One region of the Streptomyces sp. NPDC040545 genome, then DNA from elsewhere that is predicted to be linked to it. Evidence: predicted binding sites of a transcription regulator. Region 1 holds the regulator's gene; the other holds the start of a gene.
The links. The regulator HrcA, encoded in region 1, represses chaperone genes, less so after heat shock. The targets are predictions, from matches to a motif close to TTNGCACTCNGNNNNNCNGAGTGCNAA.
Positions count from the first base shown of each region.

Region 2: a site for HrcA is predicted at 4,147-4,173, ahead of groES (co-chaperone GroES). Genes of this name have one in related genera too.

Region 1 is NZ_JBVIWA010000012.1:156,461-165,472, reverse strand. Features, by position in the region: gene ACZ573_RS23110 (16S rRNA (uracil(1498)-N(3))-methyltransferase) at 1-715, opposite strand, end outside; gene ACZ573_RS23105 (nitronate monooxygenase) at 712-1,803, opposite strand; gene dnaJ (molecular chaperone DnaJ) at 1,960-3,099, opposite strand; gene hrcA (heat-inducible transcriptional repressor HrcA) at 3,100-4,116, opposite strand; gene ACZ573_RS23090 (MBL fold metallo-hydrolase) at 4,273-4,998, shown strand; gene ACZ573_RS23085 (DUF3097 domain-containing protein) at 5,027-5,845, shown strand; gene hemW (radical SAM family heme chaperone HemW) at 5,919-7,151, opposite strand; gene ACZ573_RS23075 (AMP-dependent synthetase/ligase) at 7,335-9,012, opposite strand, start outside.
Region 2 is NZ_JBVIWA010000001.1:236,950-245,961, reverse strand. Features, by position in the region: gene ACZ573_RS01260 (MOSC domain-containing protein) at 1-262, shown strand, start outside; gene ACZ573_RS01255 (SDR family NAD(P)-dependent oxidoreductase) at 294-1,067, shown strand; gene ACZ573_RS01250 (ester cyclase) at 1,178-1,873, shown strand; gene groL (chaperonin GroEL) at 1,954-3,582, opposite strand; gene groES (co-chaperone GroES) at 3,695-4,003, opposite strand; gene ACZ573_RS01235 (hypothetical protein) at 4,458-4,961, shown strand; gene ACZ573_RS01230 (FtsW/RodA/SpoVE family cell cycle protein) at 5,853-7,247, shown strand; partial or broken gene ACZ573_RS01225 (GntR family transcriptional regulator) at 7,698-8,312, shown strand; gene ACZ573_RS01220 (hypothetical protein) at 8,521-8,805, shown strand.

The sequences.
Region 1 (9,012 bases):
CCGCCGTGGCCGCCGTCCCGGCCGTGGAGGTCCGCAGGACGGAACGGCCCAGGCGGTAGGGGTGCGCCCCCGCGGCGGCGAAAACGGCCAGCTCCTCCGGGGAGACGCCGCCCTCCGGGCCGACCACCAGCACGACGGAACCGGCCTTCGGGAGCTCGGCCGTGGCCAGCGCCCCGGACGGGGTGTCGCGGTCCTCGTGGAGCACCATCGCCAGGTCGGCGCCGGCCAGCAGCGCCGCCACCTGCTTGGTGGACATGGCCTCGGCCACCTCCGGGAAGCGCACCCGGCGGGACTGCTTGCCCGCCTCCCGGGCCGTGGCCCGCCACTTGGCCAGGGACTTGGCCCCGCGGTCGCCGCGCCACTGCGTGATGCAGCGCGAGGCCTGCCAGGGCACGATCGCGTCCACGCCGGTCTCGGTCATCGTCTCGACGGCCAGCTCGCCCCGGTCCCCCTTGGGCAGGGCCTGGACCACCGTGATCCGCACCTCCGGCTCCGGCTCCTCCGTGACGGTGTGCAGGTCCATGACGACCAGCCGGTCCTTGCCCTCGGCAGCCTTGACCACGCCCTCCGCCCAGTGGCCGCGCCCGTCCGTGAGGACCACGTCCTCGCCCGGGTTCAGGCGCTTCACGGACACCGCGTGCCGGCCCTCCGGGCCGTCCAGCACGAACTCGGGCCCCGCGGGGACCTCTTCCACCACGAACACCGGGGCGGTCATGACGCACTCCTCATCTGCATTGCCTTCAACGTGCTCTGTGCCTCGGCCAGTTCGGCCGCCAGCACCTCCACCAGCTCCCCCGCCGGCAGCGGTCGCGCCAGCCGGTGCCCCTGGCCCGCCCACAGGGCCATGCCCTGCGGGTCCCCGGCCGCGGCGGCGGCCTTGCGCAGCCCCGAGGTCAGGTGGTGGACCTGCGGGTACGCGGCCGGGGCGTACGGCCCGTGCTCGCGCATGAAGCGGTTGACCAGAACCCGCGCCGGCCGCCCGGAGAAGGCCCGGGTCAGCTCGGTGCGGGCGAACAGCGGGTCCGTCAGCGCCTTCTTGTGGACCGGGTCCGCACCCGATTCCGGGCAGGCCAGGAAGGCCGTCCCGAGCTGCGCCGACTCCGCGCCCGCGGCCAGCAGGGCCGCGATCTGCGAGCCCCGCATGATCCCGCCCGCCGCGATGATCGGGAGCGCCACGGCCTCCCGTACCTGCGCCACCAGTGCGAGGAGGCCCACGGTCGCCGTGCCGTCGATCTGCGGGTCGTCCCGGTGCGTGCCCTGGTGGCCACCGGCCTCGGCGCCCTGGACGCAGACGGCGTCCGCACCCGCGTGCTGGGCGCTGCGCGCCTCCTCGACGGAGGTGACCGTGACGACGGTGTACGTACCGGCCTTGCGCAGGGCCGCGAGGGCCGCGAAGGCGGGACAGCCGAAGGTGAACGAGACCACCGGGACCGGGTCTTCGAGGAGGATGGCCAGCTTGGCGTCGTAGCCGTCGTCGCTGGTGCCGATGATGTCCTCCTCGGCGAGCGAGATCTCGTACCAGCTCGCCTCACCGGCCAGCTGCCCGCGGTAGGCCTCCACGGCGGCCGGATCGACGTAACCGGTCTGCGGCATGAAGAGGTTGACACCGAAACGGCGCCGGGTCAGCGCCCGCACCTGCTTGATCTCCTGGTACATCCCGTCGGCGGTCTTGTAGCCGCCGGCCAGGAAGCCCAGCCCGCCCGCCTCGCACACGGCGGCGGCGAGCACGGGACAGGAGGCGCCGCCCGCCATGGGAGCCTGCACGATCGGGTACGGGGAGAGACCGTTCGGTGCCGAGGACATGGACTGCATCGTGCCACGTCCCGCGCACGGGGCCGAATCATGGCATTCGCCTGGCATAGTCCGCTTCCTGACCGGCCTCCGGCCGCCGCCGGGCCCATGTGACGAGCCCGGCCGGGGAATCCCCAGGCCGGGCTCGTGACGGTGGATCGCGGTCGGTCAGCGACCGTTGAAAGCGTCCTTCAGCCGGCTGAACAGACCCTGCTGACCCGGCGCGAACTGACCCATCGGCCGCTCCTCGCCGCGCAGCTTCGCCAGCTGGCGGAGCAGGTCCTCCTGCTGGGCGTCCAGCTTGCCCGGGGTGGTGACCTCGACGTGCACGATCAGGTCGCCGCGTCCACCACCGCGCAGGTGGGTGACACCGCGCCCGTGCAGCGGGATCGCCTGGCCGGACCCGGTGCCGGGCCGGATGTCGATCTCCTCCAGCCCGTCCAGCGTCTCCAGCGGGCACTTGGTGCCCAGCGCGGCCGCCGTCATCGGGATGGTGACCGTGCAGTGCAGGTCGTCCCCGCGCCGCTGGAAGGTCGGGTGCGCCAGCTCGTGGATCTCCACGTACAGGTCGCCGGCGGGGCCGCCGCCGGGGCCGACCTCACCCTCGCCCGCGAGCTGGATCCGGGTGCCGTTCTCGACACCGGCCGGGATCTTGACCGTGAGACTGCGGCGGGAGCGGACCCGGCCGTCGCCCGCGCACTCGTGGCACGGGGTCGGGACCACGGTGCCGAAGCCCTGGCACTGCGGGCAGGGGCGCGAGGTCATGACCTGGCCCAGGAAGGACCGGGTGACCTGCGAGACCTCACCGCGGCCGCGGCACATGTCACATGTCTGCGCCGAGGTGCCAGGAGCGGCGCCCTCACCGGAGCAGGTGTTGCAGACGACGGCCGTGTCGACCTGGATGTCCTTGGTGGTCCCGAAGGCCGCCTCGTCCAGCTCCAGGTCCAGACGGATCATCGCGTCCTGGCCGCGCCGGGTCCGCGAGCGCGGGCCGCGCTGCGAGGCCTGGCCGAAGAAGGCGTCCATGATGTCGGAGAAGTTGCCGAAGCCACCCGCTCCGAAGCCGCCCGCTCCGCCGCCGCCGCCCGAGGAGGACAGCGGGTCGCCGCCGAGGTCGTAGACCTGCTTCTTCTGCGGGTCCGAGAGCACCTCGTAGGCCGCGTTGATCTCCTTGAAGCGCTCCTGCGTCTTCGGGTCCGGATTCACATCCGGGTGGAGTTCACGCGCGAGGCGCCGGAAGGCCTTCTTGATCTCGTCCTGCGATGCGTCGCGGCGCACGCCGAGAACGGCGTAGTAGTCCGTGGCCACTTACGACTCCGCCAGGATCTGTCCGACGTAACGTGCCACTGCGCGTACCGCTCCCATCGTTCCGGGGTAGTCCATGCGGGTCGGTCCGACCACGCCGAGTTTGGCGACTGCTTCGCCGCCCGAACCGTAACCGACCGAGACGACCGACGTGGAGTTCAGTCCCTCGTAGGCGTTCTCATGCCCGATCCGTACGGCCATTCCCGACTCGTTGGCCTCGCCCAGCAGCTTGAGGAGCACGACCTGCTCCTCCAGCGCTTCGAGCACCGGCCTGATCGTCAGGGGAAAATCGTGTCCGAAGCGGGTGAGATTGGCGGTACCGCCGATCATCAGCCGCTCTTCGGCTTCCTCGACCAGGGTTTCGAGGAGGGTCCCGAGCACGGTGGAGACCGTGCCGCGGTCCTCGGCCTCGAAGGATTCGGGGAGGTCCTGGACGAGCGGGGGCACATCGGTGAAGCGGCGCCCGACGACCCGGCTGTTCAGCCGGGCCCGCAGGTCCGCCAGCGAGGTCTCCCCGAAGGGGCTCGGGCAGTCGATGAGCCGCTGCTCGACCCGCCCGGTGTCCGTGATCAGTACGAGCATCAGGCGCGCGGGAGCGAGCGAGAGCAGCTCCACGTGCCGGACGGTCGACCGGGTCAGGCTCGGGTACTGGACGACGGCGACCTGCCGGGTGAGCTGCGCGAGCAGCCGCACCGTGCGGCCGACCACGTCGTCGAGGTCGACGGCGCCGTCGAGGAAGTTCTGGATGGCCCGGCGCTCGGGCGACGACAGCGGCTTGACCCCCGCCAGCCTGTCGACGAAGAGCCGGTAGCCCTTGTCGGTGGGAATCCGGCCGGCGCTGGTGTGGGGCTGGGCGATGTAGCCCTCCTCCTCCAGCACGGCCATGTCGTTGCGCACGGTGGCGGGCGAGACGCCGAGCCGGTGCCGCTCCGTGAGCGCCTTGGAGCCGACCGGCTCCTCCGTCCCGACGTAGTCCTGGACGATGGCGCGCAGCACTTCGAGTCTGCGTTCGCTGAGCATCGCGCACACCTCCAGCTGTGGTCCGTTGCCGTGTTCTGCCGTGTTCTGCCGTGTTCGTTGGCACTCTGATCGTTCGAGTGCCAGAGAGCCCCCGCTCAGTGTACGGCCGGGCGGTAAGCCCCTGGCAAGGGAGGCCCGCCAGGGTAGCGTCGCGGTATGGACGTGCGTTGGGAAGAGTCCGGCTGGGAACGGCTGACGGGACGGGCCGGCCGGCGGCGGCTGCCGGTGTGGGACTGCACCGTGGGGCTGGTGGTGGGCGAGGATTCGGTCCTTCTGATCGACCCCGGTTCGTGTGTACGCGAGGGCGCCCAGGTGCGGGCCGAGGCGGAGCGGCTGACAGGGCGGCGCGTGACCCATATCGCATTCACGCACGGTCATTTCGATCACGTCCTGGGCGGGGCCGCCTTCGCCGGGGCCGAGGTGTTCGGGGCGGTCGGGCTGGCCGCACTGCTGTCGACGGGGCGCGAGGAGCTGCGCGGGGACGCGGTACGGCACGGGCTCGCGGAGGCGGAGGCGGCGCAGGCGGTGGACCTGCTGGTGCCGCCCGGGCACGCGGTGTCGGGCGAGTGGACGCTGGAACTGGGCGGCGTACAGGTGCTGCTGGCGAATGTGGGGCCCGGGCACACCGGGCACGACCTGGCCGTCTTCGTGCCGGGCGAGCGCGAGGTGGTCTTCTGCGGGGACCTGGTCGAGGAATCGGGCGAGCCCTCGGTGGGGCCGGACGCCAGGCCCGGGCAGTGGCCCGCGGCCCTGGACCGGCTGCTGTCGCTGGGCGGCGACGACGCACTGTACGTGCCGGGTCACGGAGCGGTGGTCGGGGCGGACTTCGTCCGTGCCCAACGCGCCACACTGGCGGCCCGTTTCGGCGTGTCGGAGGCGTGACGCGCGCGGCTCTCCTACTGTCGGCCGGATGCGCGAGTACTCCCCCGACCTGACCCCGCAGTGGAAGCGACCCAAGGCCGTGCCTGAGGTGGCGGCGGACCTGGACCTGGTGGTCGAGGTGGCCGGTACGGACTTCTGCGGCGCGGTGGTGGCCTGCGAGGCGGGCACGGTGACCCTGGAGGACCGCTTCGGCAAGCGGCGGGTGTTCCCGATGGAGCCGCGCGGGTTCCTGCTGGACGGCGACGTGGTCACCCTGGTCCGCCCCGCCCGCAGGCCCTCCGGGCCGCTCCTGACGGCCTCGGGCTCGCTGGCGGTGCCCGGGGCGCGGGCGCGGGTGGCGCGGGCCGGCCGGATCTACGTCGAGGGCCGGCACGACGCGGAGCTGGTGGAGCGGGTCTGGGGTGACGATCTGCGGATCGAGGGCGTGGTGGTGGAGTACCTGGAGGGCATCGACGACCTCCCGGCCGTCGTCGCCGACTTCGCCCCGGCGCCGGACGCCCGCCTCGGCGTCCTGGTCGACCACCTCGTCCCGGGGTCAAAGGAGTCCCGTATCGCGGCGTCGGTGACCTCGCCGGACGTCCTGATCGTGGGCCACCCGTACGTGGACGTCTGGCAGGCGGTGAAGCCGTCCGCGCTGGGCATCTCCGCGTGGCCGGTGATCCCGCCCGGCCAGGACTGGAAGACCGGCGTCTGCCGGGCCCTGGGCTGGCCGGAGAACACGGGCGCCGCCTGGCAGCACATCCTGTCCCGGGTCACCTCGTACCGCGACCTGGAACCCACCCTCCTGGGCTCGGTGGAACACCTCATCGACCACGTCACAGCCCCACCCAGCCCCGCCGGCGCTTGAGGCGGTCTTTCAGCCCCGCCGGCGTTCGAGGCGCCGGGGCCGGGGGCGGCGCCCCCGGCAACGGCGCCGCAGGCTAGTCCACCAGGTCCCGGACCACGGCGTCGGCCAGCAACCGCCCCCGCAGGGTCAGTACGGCCCGCCCGCCCTCGTACGGGCCAGGGGCCAGCAGACCGTCCGCCAGGGCCTTGCGGGAGGCGGCGAGCCCGGCCGGGGCCAGCAGCGACAACGGCACCCCGTCCACCAGCCGGAGCTCCAGCAGGATCCGCTCCACCCGCCGGTCCTCCCCGGAGAGGAGCTCGCGCCCCGCGCCCGGGGAACGGCCCTCCGCCAGCGCCGCGGCGTACGCGCCCGGGTGCTTCACGTTCCACCACCGCACCCCGCCCACGTGCGAGTGCGCACCCGGCCCCGCGCCCCACCAGTCGGCGCCGCGCCAGTACAGCTCGTTGTGCAGGCAGCGGCCGGCCTCCGAGGTGGCCCAGTTGGAGACCTCGTACCAGGAGTACCCGGCCTCGGCCATGACCGAGTCCGCGATCAGGTACCGGTCGGCGTGGACGTCGTCGTCCGTCATCGGGACCTCGCCGCGGCGGATCCGCCGCGCCAGCTGCGTGCCCTCCTCGACGATCAGCGCGTAGGCGCTGATGTGGTCCGGCCCGGCGCCCAGCGCCGCCGAGAGGGTCGCCCGCCAGTCCTCGTCCGACTCCCCGGGCGTGCCGTAGATCAGGTCGAGGTTGACGTGCTCGAAGCCCGCGGCCCGCGCCTCCGCGACGCACGCCTCGGGGCGCCCCGGCGTGTGGGTGCGGTCGAGCACCTTCAGGACGTGCTGCTTGGCGCTCTGCATGCCGAAGGAGACCCGGTTGAAGCCCCCGGCGCGCAGCTCGGCCAGGTACTTCGGGTCCACCGACTCCGGATTGGCCTCCGTGGTGATCTCTGCGTCCTCGGCCAGGCCGAATTCGTCCCGGATCGCCGCGAGCATGCGTACGAGGTCGGCGGCGGGCAGCAGCGTGGGCGTGCCGCCGCCGACGAAGACGGTCCGGACCTCGCGCGGGTCGTCGCCGAGCACCTTGCGCGCCAGCCTGACCTCGTCGATCAGGGTGTCGGCGTAGTTCTCCCGGGAGGCGAGCACACCGCCGGTGCCCCGCAGCTCGGTGGCCGTGTAGGTGTTGAAGTCGCAGTACCCGCAGCGCGTGGCGCAGTAGGGGACGTGCAGGTAGAAACCGAGCGGCCGCTCCCCCGCGCCCGCCAGGGCATCGGACGGCAGCGCGCCGTCTTCGGGCATGGGTTCACCGTCGGGGAGTGCGGAAGGCATACCCCCATCATCCCGCACCGGAAAAGCCCCGCCGTCGACACATCCGGCCCCGCCGGCGTTCGAGGCGCGGGGTCCGGGGCGGAGCCCCGGGAGCCGGCACGCGGCCGACACCCGCGGCCGCCCGGGAACGGCGGGGTCCGCGGGGCGGTCCGCCGCCCCGCCCGGCCAGGCCCGCGGCAGGCGTTACGCCTCGCGGGACCCCTCGTACATCTCCTCGATCAGGTGCTTGAACTCACGCTCGACCACCGGTCGCTTCAGCTTCAGGCTGGGCGTGAGGTCGCCGTGCTCGACGTCGAGGTCGCGCGGCAGCAGCCGGAACTTCTTGACCGTCTGCCAGCGCTGCAGGCCCTCGTTCAGGGTCTGTACGTACGTCTCGATCAGGCGGTTGGTCTCCGGCGCCGCCAGGACCTCGCCGTACGTCTTGCCCTCCAGCCCGTTCTCGGCCGCCCAGGTCAGGATCGACGGCTCGTCGAGGGCGATCAGCGCCGAGCAGAAGTTACGGTCGGCGCCGTGCACGACGATCGTCGACACGTACGGGCAGATCGCCTTGAACTGGCCCTCGATCTCCGCCGGGGCGACGTACTTGCCGCCCGAGGTCTTGATCAGGTCCTTCTTGCGGTCGGTGATGCGCAGATAGCCGTCGGCAGACAGCTCGCCGATGTCGCCCGTGTGCAGCCAGCCGTCGGACTCCAGGACCTCGGCGGTCTTGTCCGGCTGCCGGTGGTAGCCCTGCATGATGCCGGGGCCGCGCAGCAGGACCTCGCCGTCGTCGGCGATGCGGACCTCGGTACCGGGGAGCGGCTTGCCGACGGTGCCGGTGCGGTAGGCCTCGCCCGGGTTGACGAAGGAGGCCGCGCTGGACTCGGTCAGGCCGTAGCCCTCCAGGATGTGGACGCCCGCGCCGGAGAAGAAGAAGCCGATCTCGGGGGCCAGGGCGGAGGCGCCGGAGACGGCGGCGCGCAGCTTCCCGCCGAAGGCCTCGCGGAGCTTGGAGTAGACGAGCGCGTCGGCGATCTTGTGCTTGGTGGTGAGGCCGAAGGGGGCGGTCGCCTGGCCGGTGCGGCGGAAGTTGTCCTGCGTGACCTTCGCGTACTCGCGGGCGACGCCGGCCGACCACTTGAAGATCTTGTACTTGGCTCCGCCGGCGGCGCGGGCCTTGGCGGCCACGCCGTTGTAGACCTTCTCGAAGATGCGCGGAACGGCGGCCATGTACGTCGGCTGCACGATCGGCAGGTTCTCGATGATCTTGTCGATCCGGCCGTCGACGGCGGTCACGTGCCCGGCCTCGATCTGCCCGGAGGTCAGCACCTTGCCGAAGACGTGGGCCAGCGGCAGCCAGAGGTACTGGACGTCCTCCTTGCCGATCAGCCCGGTGGCGACCATGGCCTTGGCCAGGTACGACCAGTTGTCGTGCAGCAGCCGGACACCCTTGGGGCGGCCGGTGGTGCCGGAGGTGTAGATGAGGGTGGCGAGCTGGTCGGAGGTGATGGCCCCTACCCGCTCCTTGACCGCCTCAGGGTGCTTGGCGAGGTACTCCTTGCCGCGTGCCTCCAGCTCGGCGAGCGAGAGCACCCAGCCCTCGGGGTCTCCTGCGGCGGCGACCGCGTCATCGGCGTCCAGGACCACGACGTGGGCGAGGTTCGGCAGGTCGGCGCGGCGCTCGCGCGCCTTCGCCAGCTGCTTGGCGTCCTCGGCGATGAGCACCCGGCTCTCGGAGTCCGAGAGGATGAACGCCGACTCGTCCGCATTCGTGCTGGGGTAGATCGTGGTGACGGCGCCGCCCGCGCACATCACGCCGAGGTCGGAGAGGATCCACTCGACCCGGGTGTTGGAGGCGAGCGCGACGCGCTCCTCCGTCCGG
Region 2 (9,012 bases), on a different contig from region 1:
GGTCAAGCGGTTCACCCAGGAGGCCCGGCCGGGTGCGTATCTACGGGTGATCGAGGAGGGTTCGGTCTCCCCCGGCGACCCGATCCGGATCATCCACCGGCCGGACCACGACGTGACGGTGCAGTTGTGGTTCCGCGCCTTCACCACCGAACGGACCCTGCTGCCGCTCACCCTGGCCGCGGGCGAGGCGATGGCACCGGAGGCCCACGAGCGGGTCCGCCTGTACGTGGAGAAGTACGGGGCGGGGGCCGGGGCGAGGTAACGCGGTCCCCCCGGGAAGCTAGGTTGCGCCTATGACGACTGCTTTGATTACGGGATCCACGGCGGGCATCGGCGCCGCCTTCGCCCGGCGGCTGGCCGCCCAGGGACACAATCTGGTGCTGGTGGCACGGGACACGAAGCGGCTCGGCGAGCAGGCCACCGAGCTGCACGACCGGCACGGCATCGAGGCCGAGGTGCTGGCCGCCGACCTCTCCACGGAGCAGGGCATCGCGGCGGTCGAGCAGCGCCTCGGCGACCGCACCCACCCGGTGGACCTGCTGGTGAACAACGCGGGCTTCGGCAACAAGGGCCGCTACCTCGAAGTCTCCATGGCCGACGAGCTGACCATGCTGAAGGTGCACATCGAGGCGGTCCTGCGGCTGACCTCGGCGGCCACGGAGTCGATGCGCTCGCGCGGCCGCGGCGGCGTGATCAACGTGGCCTCGGTGGCCGCCTTCGTACCGCGCGGCACGTACGGGGCGAGCAAGGCCTGGGTCGTGCAGTTCACCCAGGGGGCTGCGCGGGACCTGGGCGGGTCGGGGGTGCGGCTGATGGCACTGTGCCCCGGCTTCGTCCGGACGGAGTTCCACCAGCGGGCCGGCATGGGCACGGACAACATCCCCGGCTGGATGTGGCTGGACGCCGACAAGCTGGTGGCCGCGGCCCTGGCCGACCTGGCCCGCGGGAAGACGGTGTCGATCCCGGACCCGCGGTACAAGGCGCTGATGGGCGTGGTGAAGCTGACGCCGCGCGGACTGCTGGGCGGGGTGTCGTCGCGTACGGGCCGCAAGTACGGCCCCCAGTAGCCCTGGAGGGTGCCCCGAGGGGTCCACCACAAGCGGCCAACCGGGTGAAATCTCCCTAAACTGGACCTGTCCCATCCAGCGCGGGAGGCGACGCGATGACATTCGTACAAGTGATCGATTACGAAACCAGGCGGTTCGACGAGATGAACGCGCTCATCGACCGCTGGGCGGAGCAGAGCAGCGGCAGGCGCACCGCCACGCACACGATGATCGGCCAGGACCGCGAGGCCCGGAACCACTACGTGGACATGGTGGAGTTCGCCTCGTACGAAGAGGCCATGAAGAACTCCCATCTCCCCGAGACGGACCGGATGTTCCAGGAGATGGTGGCTCTCTGCGAAGGCATGCCGAAGTTCATGAACCTGGACGTGGTCCGCGACGAGCACCTCAACAAGCAGCTCGCCAACCGGGTGTTCGAGGAAGCGGCCATGACCGGGAACATGAGCGTCCTCGACGAGTGCTTCGCGACGAACTACATCGACCACGACGCCAGCAAGGCGGAGTCCACCGTCGTCGGACGCGACTCCATGCGGTCGGACATGGAGACGTGGCGCGCGGCCTTCGACATGACCTTCGAGACGACGGCCCAGCTGGCCGAGGGCGACCTGGTCACGACGGTGTGGAACTGGACCGGCATCCACAAGGGCCCGTTCATGGGGGTCGCACCGACCGGGAAGACGTACTACATGTCCGGGAGCACCACGTTCCGGTGCGTGGAGGGAGAGATCATCGAGGGTTGGTGGCACTACAACCCCGGAGCCCTGCAGCAGCAGATGGGCGGAACGGGTTCCCCGTACGGAACCTGAGCCCCCGACACGGGGATGAGCAACGGGAAGGCCCCGTGCCGCAGCTGCGGAACGGGGCCTTCCAGGCGTGGTGCGTGCGATCAGTGGCTGTGGCCGTGACCGTGGCCGTGACCGGCGTCGCCCTCGTCCTCCGCCGGCTTCTCGACGACCAGGGTCTCGGTCGTGAGCAGCAGGGAGGCGATGGAGGCGGCGTTCTCCAGCGCGGAACGGGTGACCTTCACCGGGTCGATGACGCCGGCCTTGACCAGGTCGCCGTACTCGCCGGTGGCGGCGTTGAAGCCCTGGCCCTTGTCGAGCTCGGCGACCTTCGAGGTGATGACGTAACCCTCGAGACCGGCGTTCTCGGCGATCCAGCGCAGCGGCTCGACGGCGGCGCGGCGCACGACCGCGACACCGGTGGCCTCGTCGCCCGACAGGCCGAGGTTGCCCTCGAGGACCTTCACGGCGTGGACGAGCGCGGAGCCACCGCCGGAGACGATGCCCTCCTCGACCGCGGCGCGGGTCGCCGAGATGGCGTCCTCGAGACGGTGCTTCTTCTCCTTGAGCTCCACCTCGGTGGCGGCGCCGACCTTGATGACGCAGACGCCGCCGGCGAGCTTCGCCAGGCGCTCCTGCAGCTTCTCGCGGTCCCAGTCCGAGTCCGTGGACTCGATCTCGGCCTTGATCTGGTTGACGCGGCCGAGGACCTCGTCGTGGCTGCCGCCACCGTCGACGATGGTGGTGTCGTCCTTGGAGATGGTCACGCGGCGGGCGGAGCCCAGTACGTCCAGACCGGCCTGGTCGAGCTTGAGGCCGACCTCCTCGGCGATGACGGTGGCACCGGTGAGGGTGGCCATGTCCTGGAGCATCGCCTTGCGACGGTCACCGAAGCCGGGGGCCTTGACGGCGACCGCGTTGAAGGTGCCGCGGATCTTGTTGACGACGAGGGTGGAGAGCGCCTCGCCCTCGACGTCCTCGGCGATGATCAGCAGCGGCTTGGAGGCGCCGGCCTGGATGACCTTCTCCAGCAGCGGCAGCAGGTCCTGGATCGAGGAGATCTTGCCCTGGTTGATCAGGATGTACGGGTCGTCGAGGACGGCCTCCATACGCTCCTGGTCGGAGACCATGTACGGCGAGAGGTAGCCCTTGTCGAAGGCCATGCCCTCGGTGAACTCCAGCTCCAGGCCGAAGGTGTTGGACTCCTCGACGGTGATGACACCGTCCTTGCCGACCTTGTCCATCGCCTCGGCGATGAGCTCGCCGACCTGCTGGTCCTGCGCGGAGAGCGCGGCCACGGCGGCGATGTCGGACTTGTCCTCGATCGGGCGGGCGGTCGCGAGGAGCTCCTCGGACACGGCCTTGACCGCGGCGTCGATGCCCTTCTTCAGGGCGGCCGGGGACGCACCCGCGGCGACGTTGCGCAGACCCTCGCGGACCAGCGCCTGGGCCAGCACGGTGGCGGTGGTGGTGCCGTCACCCGCGATGTCGTTGGTCTTGGTCGCCACCTCCTTCACGAGCTGCGCGCCCAGGTTCTCGTACGGGTCGTCCAGCTCGACCTCGCGAGCGATGGTGACACCGTCGTTGGTGATGGTGGGGGCGCCGAACTTCTTGTCGATGACGACGTTGCGGCCCTTGGGGCCGATCGTCACCTTGACCGTGTCGGCAAGCTTGTTGACGCCGCGCTCGAGGGCGCGACGGGCGTCCTCGTCGAACTTCAGGATCTTCGCCATGGGAGCGGTTCAGCCCTCTCGAAAACTCGGGTTTAACGAGCTGCGCCCCTCGCCGCCCGGCAATCAGCGGGGTGACCAGGGGCGCAGCTCAAAGCAGTACTGATGAAGAGAATTACTTCTCGACGATCGCGAGCACGTCGCGAGCCGAGAGGACGAGGTACTCCTCGCCGCTGTACTTCACTTCGGTGCCGCCGTACTTGCTGTAGAGCACGATGTCGCCGACGGTGACGTCCAGCGGGAGACGCTGGCCGTCCTCGAAGCGACCCGGGCCCACCGCGAGGACGACGCCCTCCTGGGGCTTCTCCTTCGCGGTGTCCGGGATGACCAGGCCGGAGGCCGTGGTCTGCTCGGCGTCGAGCGGCTGGACCACAATGCGGTCCTCAAGCGGCTTGATGGCAACCTTGGAGCTGGCGGTCGTCACGATCCGACCTCCCCCTTCGGAGATCCGGGGTTAACTGTCTGAGGTGGCGACCAGGTCGATCCGTCGTCGCGGGTGCCGGATCTGCCTGTCGCTGTGTTGGCACTCACCGGGGGTGAGTGCCAGGTGCGAGACTATTCCGGTGATTAGCACTCGGTCAAGCGGAGTGCCAATTCCCGACCGTCGGGCGTTGCGCGAAGGAGAACCGGAACGTCGGCCACCGGGGCGCACGGACAGGGGGGATCGCCCCCCTCAGCGCCCTGACCAGGCGAAACGCAGAGCCGCGCCGACGCGACACCGCCGCGAACGCGGCGGGCCTGACGATCAGGATCTCCGCGTTCCGGTCGGCCGGAAGGCGACGTCCGCGCGGGGCGGTGGGAGTGGCGTCGGTGGCGATACCGATCACAGGGCCGGAAAATCGCACGCACGTCCGTGCGACCTCACTACTGTCCCCGGTATGACCAGGACGAACTCCGGCGTGCGATGGATCCATGCCTTCCCGATCTCGATCGGCATCGCCGCCGGGATCTTCATGTACTCCGCGGCCGTACCCCGGCTGATCACCCAACTGACGGGGGTGGAAGGCACGTTCAGCGCGGACATCTGCACGTGGGGCGACTTCGACTCCGAAGGGGACCGGAGCATGTCGTGCGCGGGGGACTTCACCGCCTCCGACGGATCGTTCACCCTCTCGGGGATCGAGATCGACGGCGTGTTCGACGACCGGCCGAAGGCGCCGGTGGCCGCCCTCGTCAGCGGGCCGGCGGCCGACCATGCCGTACAGACGGACCTCGGCACCTCGCTCGCGCCGATGGGCGTGGGGCTGATCGCCTTCGCGTTCCCGGCCTGGGCGCTGACCGCGGCCACCCGGGACGCCGTCGACCGCCGCAGACGTCGCCGGAACCGCCCGCCGGAGCCGGCCGCCGACCCCAACTCGTGGGGGCCCCTGCCGTCTGCGTGACCCGTGCGGGGTGCTCGGTGGTGTGGCTTCCCTGCCGTGGTGGGTCGCCTCAATCGCCGGCCGGTCCCCTGCGGGGTGCCCTGCGGTCGGCTCGGCGGCACGGATCCCTCCTGCCGTGGTGGGTCGCCTCAATCGCCGGCCGGTCCCCTGCGGGGTGCCCTGCGGTCGGCTCGGCGGCACGGATCCCTCCTGCCGAGGTGGGTCGCCTCAATCGCCGGCGGGGCTGGGTGGTGTGGGGCGGTGCCCCGCACGAGGGTCTCCTCGGCTCGGCGCGTGCGGGCTCGTCACGGCCAGACGGCCGTGGTCGCGCCTCGTCCTGCGGGGACCCTCCTGCGTGTCCCCGCCCCACGGCAGGGCTTCGACAGCGCGGCTCCCATCCCTCTGTGGGCTTCGACGGCCTGAGGGGTGGGGGGACGGGGCGGGGTGTCCCCGCAGGACGAGCGCGCGACCACCGGGTACGGCCGAGACACGCCCGCACGCGCCGAGCCGAGGAGACACCCCGCCCCGGCACCCCACCCCGCCCCCTGCCGACAAACCCGCCACCCCCAGCCCCGCCGGCGATTGAGGCGCGGGACCGGGCAGCGCCCGGCCTGGATCCGCCCGCCCCGCACACCGCCGAGCCACCCGCAGGGCAACCGCGGGTCCGGGCAGCGCCCGGCAGACAGCCCGCGCCCGGCACACGGCCCGCGCCCGGCAGACGGCCCAAAGGAACCACGGGGAGGGCTTCAACGTCGTAGATGATATGAAGATAAAGCGCCTCATTGCCGAGCAGATCGGACCCAAAGCTTCCGCTGACCCCGGCGCACCGGGCGCCACGTCCTCACCCGAGGCGGCACCCCCGCCGCCCCCGCCGCCCTTCCCGTCCGCCCCCAAGGACGCCGGCGGCATCCCGTGCGTGGGCTGAAACCCCTGACGTCGGCGGTCGCCCGCCGCCGCACCGAGGCGCTGCTCCTGGTCTTCGTCATCGCCATCGCCGTCTTCGGCCACGCCGCCGCAGGCCTCGCCATGAACGGCGAGCTGCCGCCCAAATTCGTCGACTTCACCATCAGCATGACCCTGCTGTCCCTGGTGGGACATCTGGGCATACGCCGTTTCGCGGCCTACGCCGACCCACTGATCTTCCCGCTCGCCATGCTGCTGACCGGCCTCGGACTGGTGCTGCTGCACCGCCTCGACCAGGGCTACATCGAGCGCTACAACTCGGACGCGAACGCCCCCGGCCAGCTGATGTGGACGGTCGTCGGGGTCGCCGCCTGCCTGCTGGTGCTGGCGCTGCTGCGCGACCACCGGCTGCTGCAGCGGTTCATCTACATCAACATGGCCGTCGCGCTGGTGCTGCTGATCGCGCCGGCCTTCTTCGGCGCGGACACCTACGGTGCGAAGCGCTGGATCAAACTCTTCGGCTTCTCGCTGCAGCCCGGCGAGTTCGTGAAGATCATGATCGCGATCTTCTTCGCCGGCTACCTGGTCATCCACCGGGACTCGCTGGCTCTGACGGGCCGCAGGTTCCTGGGCATGCGGCTGCCCCCGATGCGCCAGCTCGGCCCGATCGTCACGGTGTGGATCATCTCGATGCTGGTCCTGGTCTTCGAACGCGACCTCGGCACCTCGCTGATCTTCTTCGGGGTGTTCGTGGTGATGCTGTACGTCGCCACCGAGCGCACCAGCTGGATCGTCTGCGGCCTGCTCATGGCCTCGGCGGGCGCCTTCGTGGTCGGTTCGACGGAGCCGCACGTCAAGGCACGCGTGGCCGCGTGGCTCAACCCGCTGTCGTACTACTGGGAGAACCGGCCGCCCGGAGTCACCTCGGACCAGTCGGCGCAGGCCCTGTTCAGCTTCGGCACCGGCGGCGTCTCCGGCACGGGCCTCGGCATGGGGCACCCCGAGCTGATCGCGTTCGCCGGGCGCAGCGACTTCATCCTGACCACGGTGGGCGAGGAGCTGGGCCTGGCCGGGGTCATGGCCGTACTGATCCTCTACGCGCTCCTCGTGCAGCGGGGGCTACGGATGGCACTCGGCGCGCGCGACCCCTTCGGCAAGTTGCTCGCGGTGGGCCTGGCCGCGGCGCTGGCCCTGCAGGTCTTCGTGGTCGCGGGCGGCGTGACGGGCCTGATCCCCCTGACGGGCAAGGCTCTGCCGTTCCTGGCCAAGGGCGGCTCATCCCTCCTGGCCAACTGGATCATGATCGCGCTGCTCCTCCGCATCAGCGACAGCGCGGAACGCCAACGCGAGGCGGACACCCACGGCCCGGTGGAAACGACGATCACGCCGACAGTGCGGGTGTAGGGGGCGGGAGCTGCTCGGTCGGCATCAGGGATGCGTATGGGGGTTTCCCGTCAGTCTCATCGTCTCTCCGGTTCGGGCCGGTCCCTCAAGGGCGCTCGTTCCTCGCGTCGCTTCGCGATGGCCTTCGGCCACCCTTGACCGACCGTCCCGCCCCGGACACACGAAGACCGCCGGGAAACCCCCGAAGGAACGGGCCGGGCGGCCAGAGATGCCCAAGCAGATCCCGCTGGGCACGGTCCCGAGACGGGCCCGTCCGGACCAGGCCCGGGTCGGGGGAAGCACGCCCGATCGCTACGCGCTCCTCGATCACAGCGACTGCGACCCGTCTGGGGTTGCCGGAGGCAGTTCTCGTCCACCAGCCCAGACCGGACTACACATCGCTTTGGCCGCACCTGCCGCCACCCTCACGGAGGAGACGCCTTTCATCTCGCTGATGGACACCTGCCTGCGGCCCTAGGGTGTTGGAACGCAGAAGGGGTGATCGGTTTCATGACCAGCCAGGACAGCGGGAGTGCCGGTAACTTCGTCCGGGCGTTCAAGCCTCTGCGGCGGCGCGGTATCCAGCGGCTGGCGCAGGAGCAGTGGGGCTCGGGGCGGTCCGTCTGGTCCACCGATTCCGAGGATCGGGAGCTGGTCGTCGACCAGATCGACGTACGAGCGGAAGAGGCGGACGACCGCGTCTGCGACGCGCTGGGCGTTCCGGCGGGGGCTCAGGTGTGGGTCCGCAGCCGCCGCTTCGTGCTTGACGGCAAGCCCGTGCTGTTCGCGGTGTCGTACCTGCCGGCGGACATCGTCGGGGACTCTGCCATCACACAGGCCGACACCGGTCCGGGCGGGACGTACGCGCGGCTGGCCGAGCTGGGGCATGCGCCCGTTCATTTCCGGGAGGAGATCCGCTCCCGGATGCCTTCGGCCGGTGAGGCCGAGCGGCTGTCGCTCTCCATGGGCACGCCTGTCATCCAGATCGTGCGCACCGCGTTCGCCGAAGGCGGGCGAGCCGTTGAGATCAACGAGATGACGCTGGACTCCGCTTCCTACGTGCTGGAGTACGACTTCGACGCCTGAGAGGGTCTGCCCGCGCACCGCGTCGGCGGGGCGAGGATCCGGTCGGCCGCACCCTGGCGGGCGCTCGTCCGACCCCGGGGTGCCGCCCGTTCGCGCGGCCGACGAGGTCTCTTCCGGTGATTGGCGGGGGCCGCGCGGGCCGAGTGGGGACGGTCCGGGTACGTCCTCTTCGCAACGACGACGCCGAGCACCGTTGAGGGGATCAACCATGTACGCAGCAGTCCGGCGGTATGAAGGCGTGACCGACCCGGCCGAGGCCGGACGCATCGTCGACGAGGGGTTCGTGCCGATCATGCGCCAGGTTTCCGGTTTCGTGGCGTACTTCTGGGTCGACGCCGGGGGCGGGGTGATGGTGTCCACGAGCGTCTTCCGGGACCGTGCGGGCGCCGACGAGTCGGTCGAGAGGGCTGCGCAGTTCGTCCGCGAGAACCTGGCTCAGTTCCTGCCCAACCCTCCGCAGGTGACGGCCGGCAAGGTCGTCGCCTCCGGCTAGGTTCTGCCGGTGGTCCAGGACGGGCCGGAGACGCTGAGACGTGAGGAGCGCGTAGCGATCGGACGCGCTCCCCCGCCCCGGACCCTGGTCCGTGATGGGCCCCGTCTCTGGACCGTGCTCACCGGGATCTGCCTGGGCATCTCTGGCCGCCCCGTCCCTGGAAAGGACGCCCGGCCCGTTCCTTTGGGGGTTTCCCGGCAGTTTTCG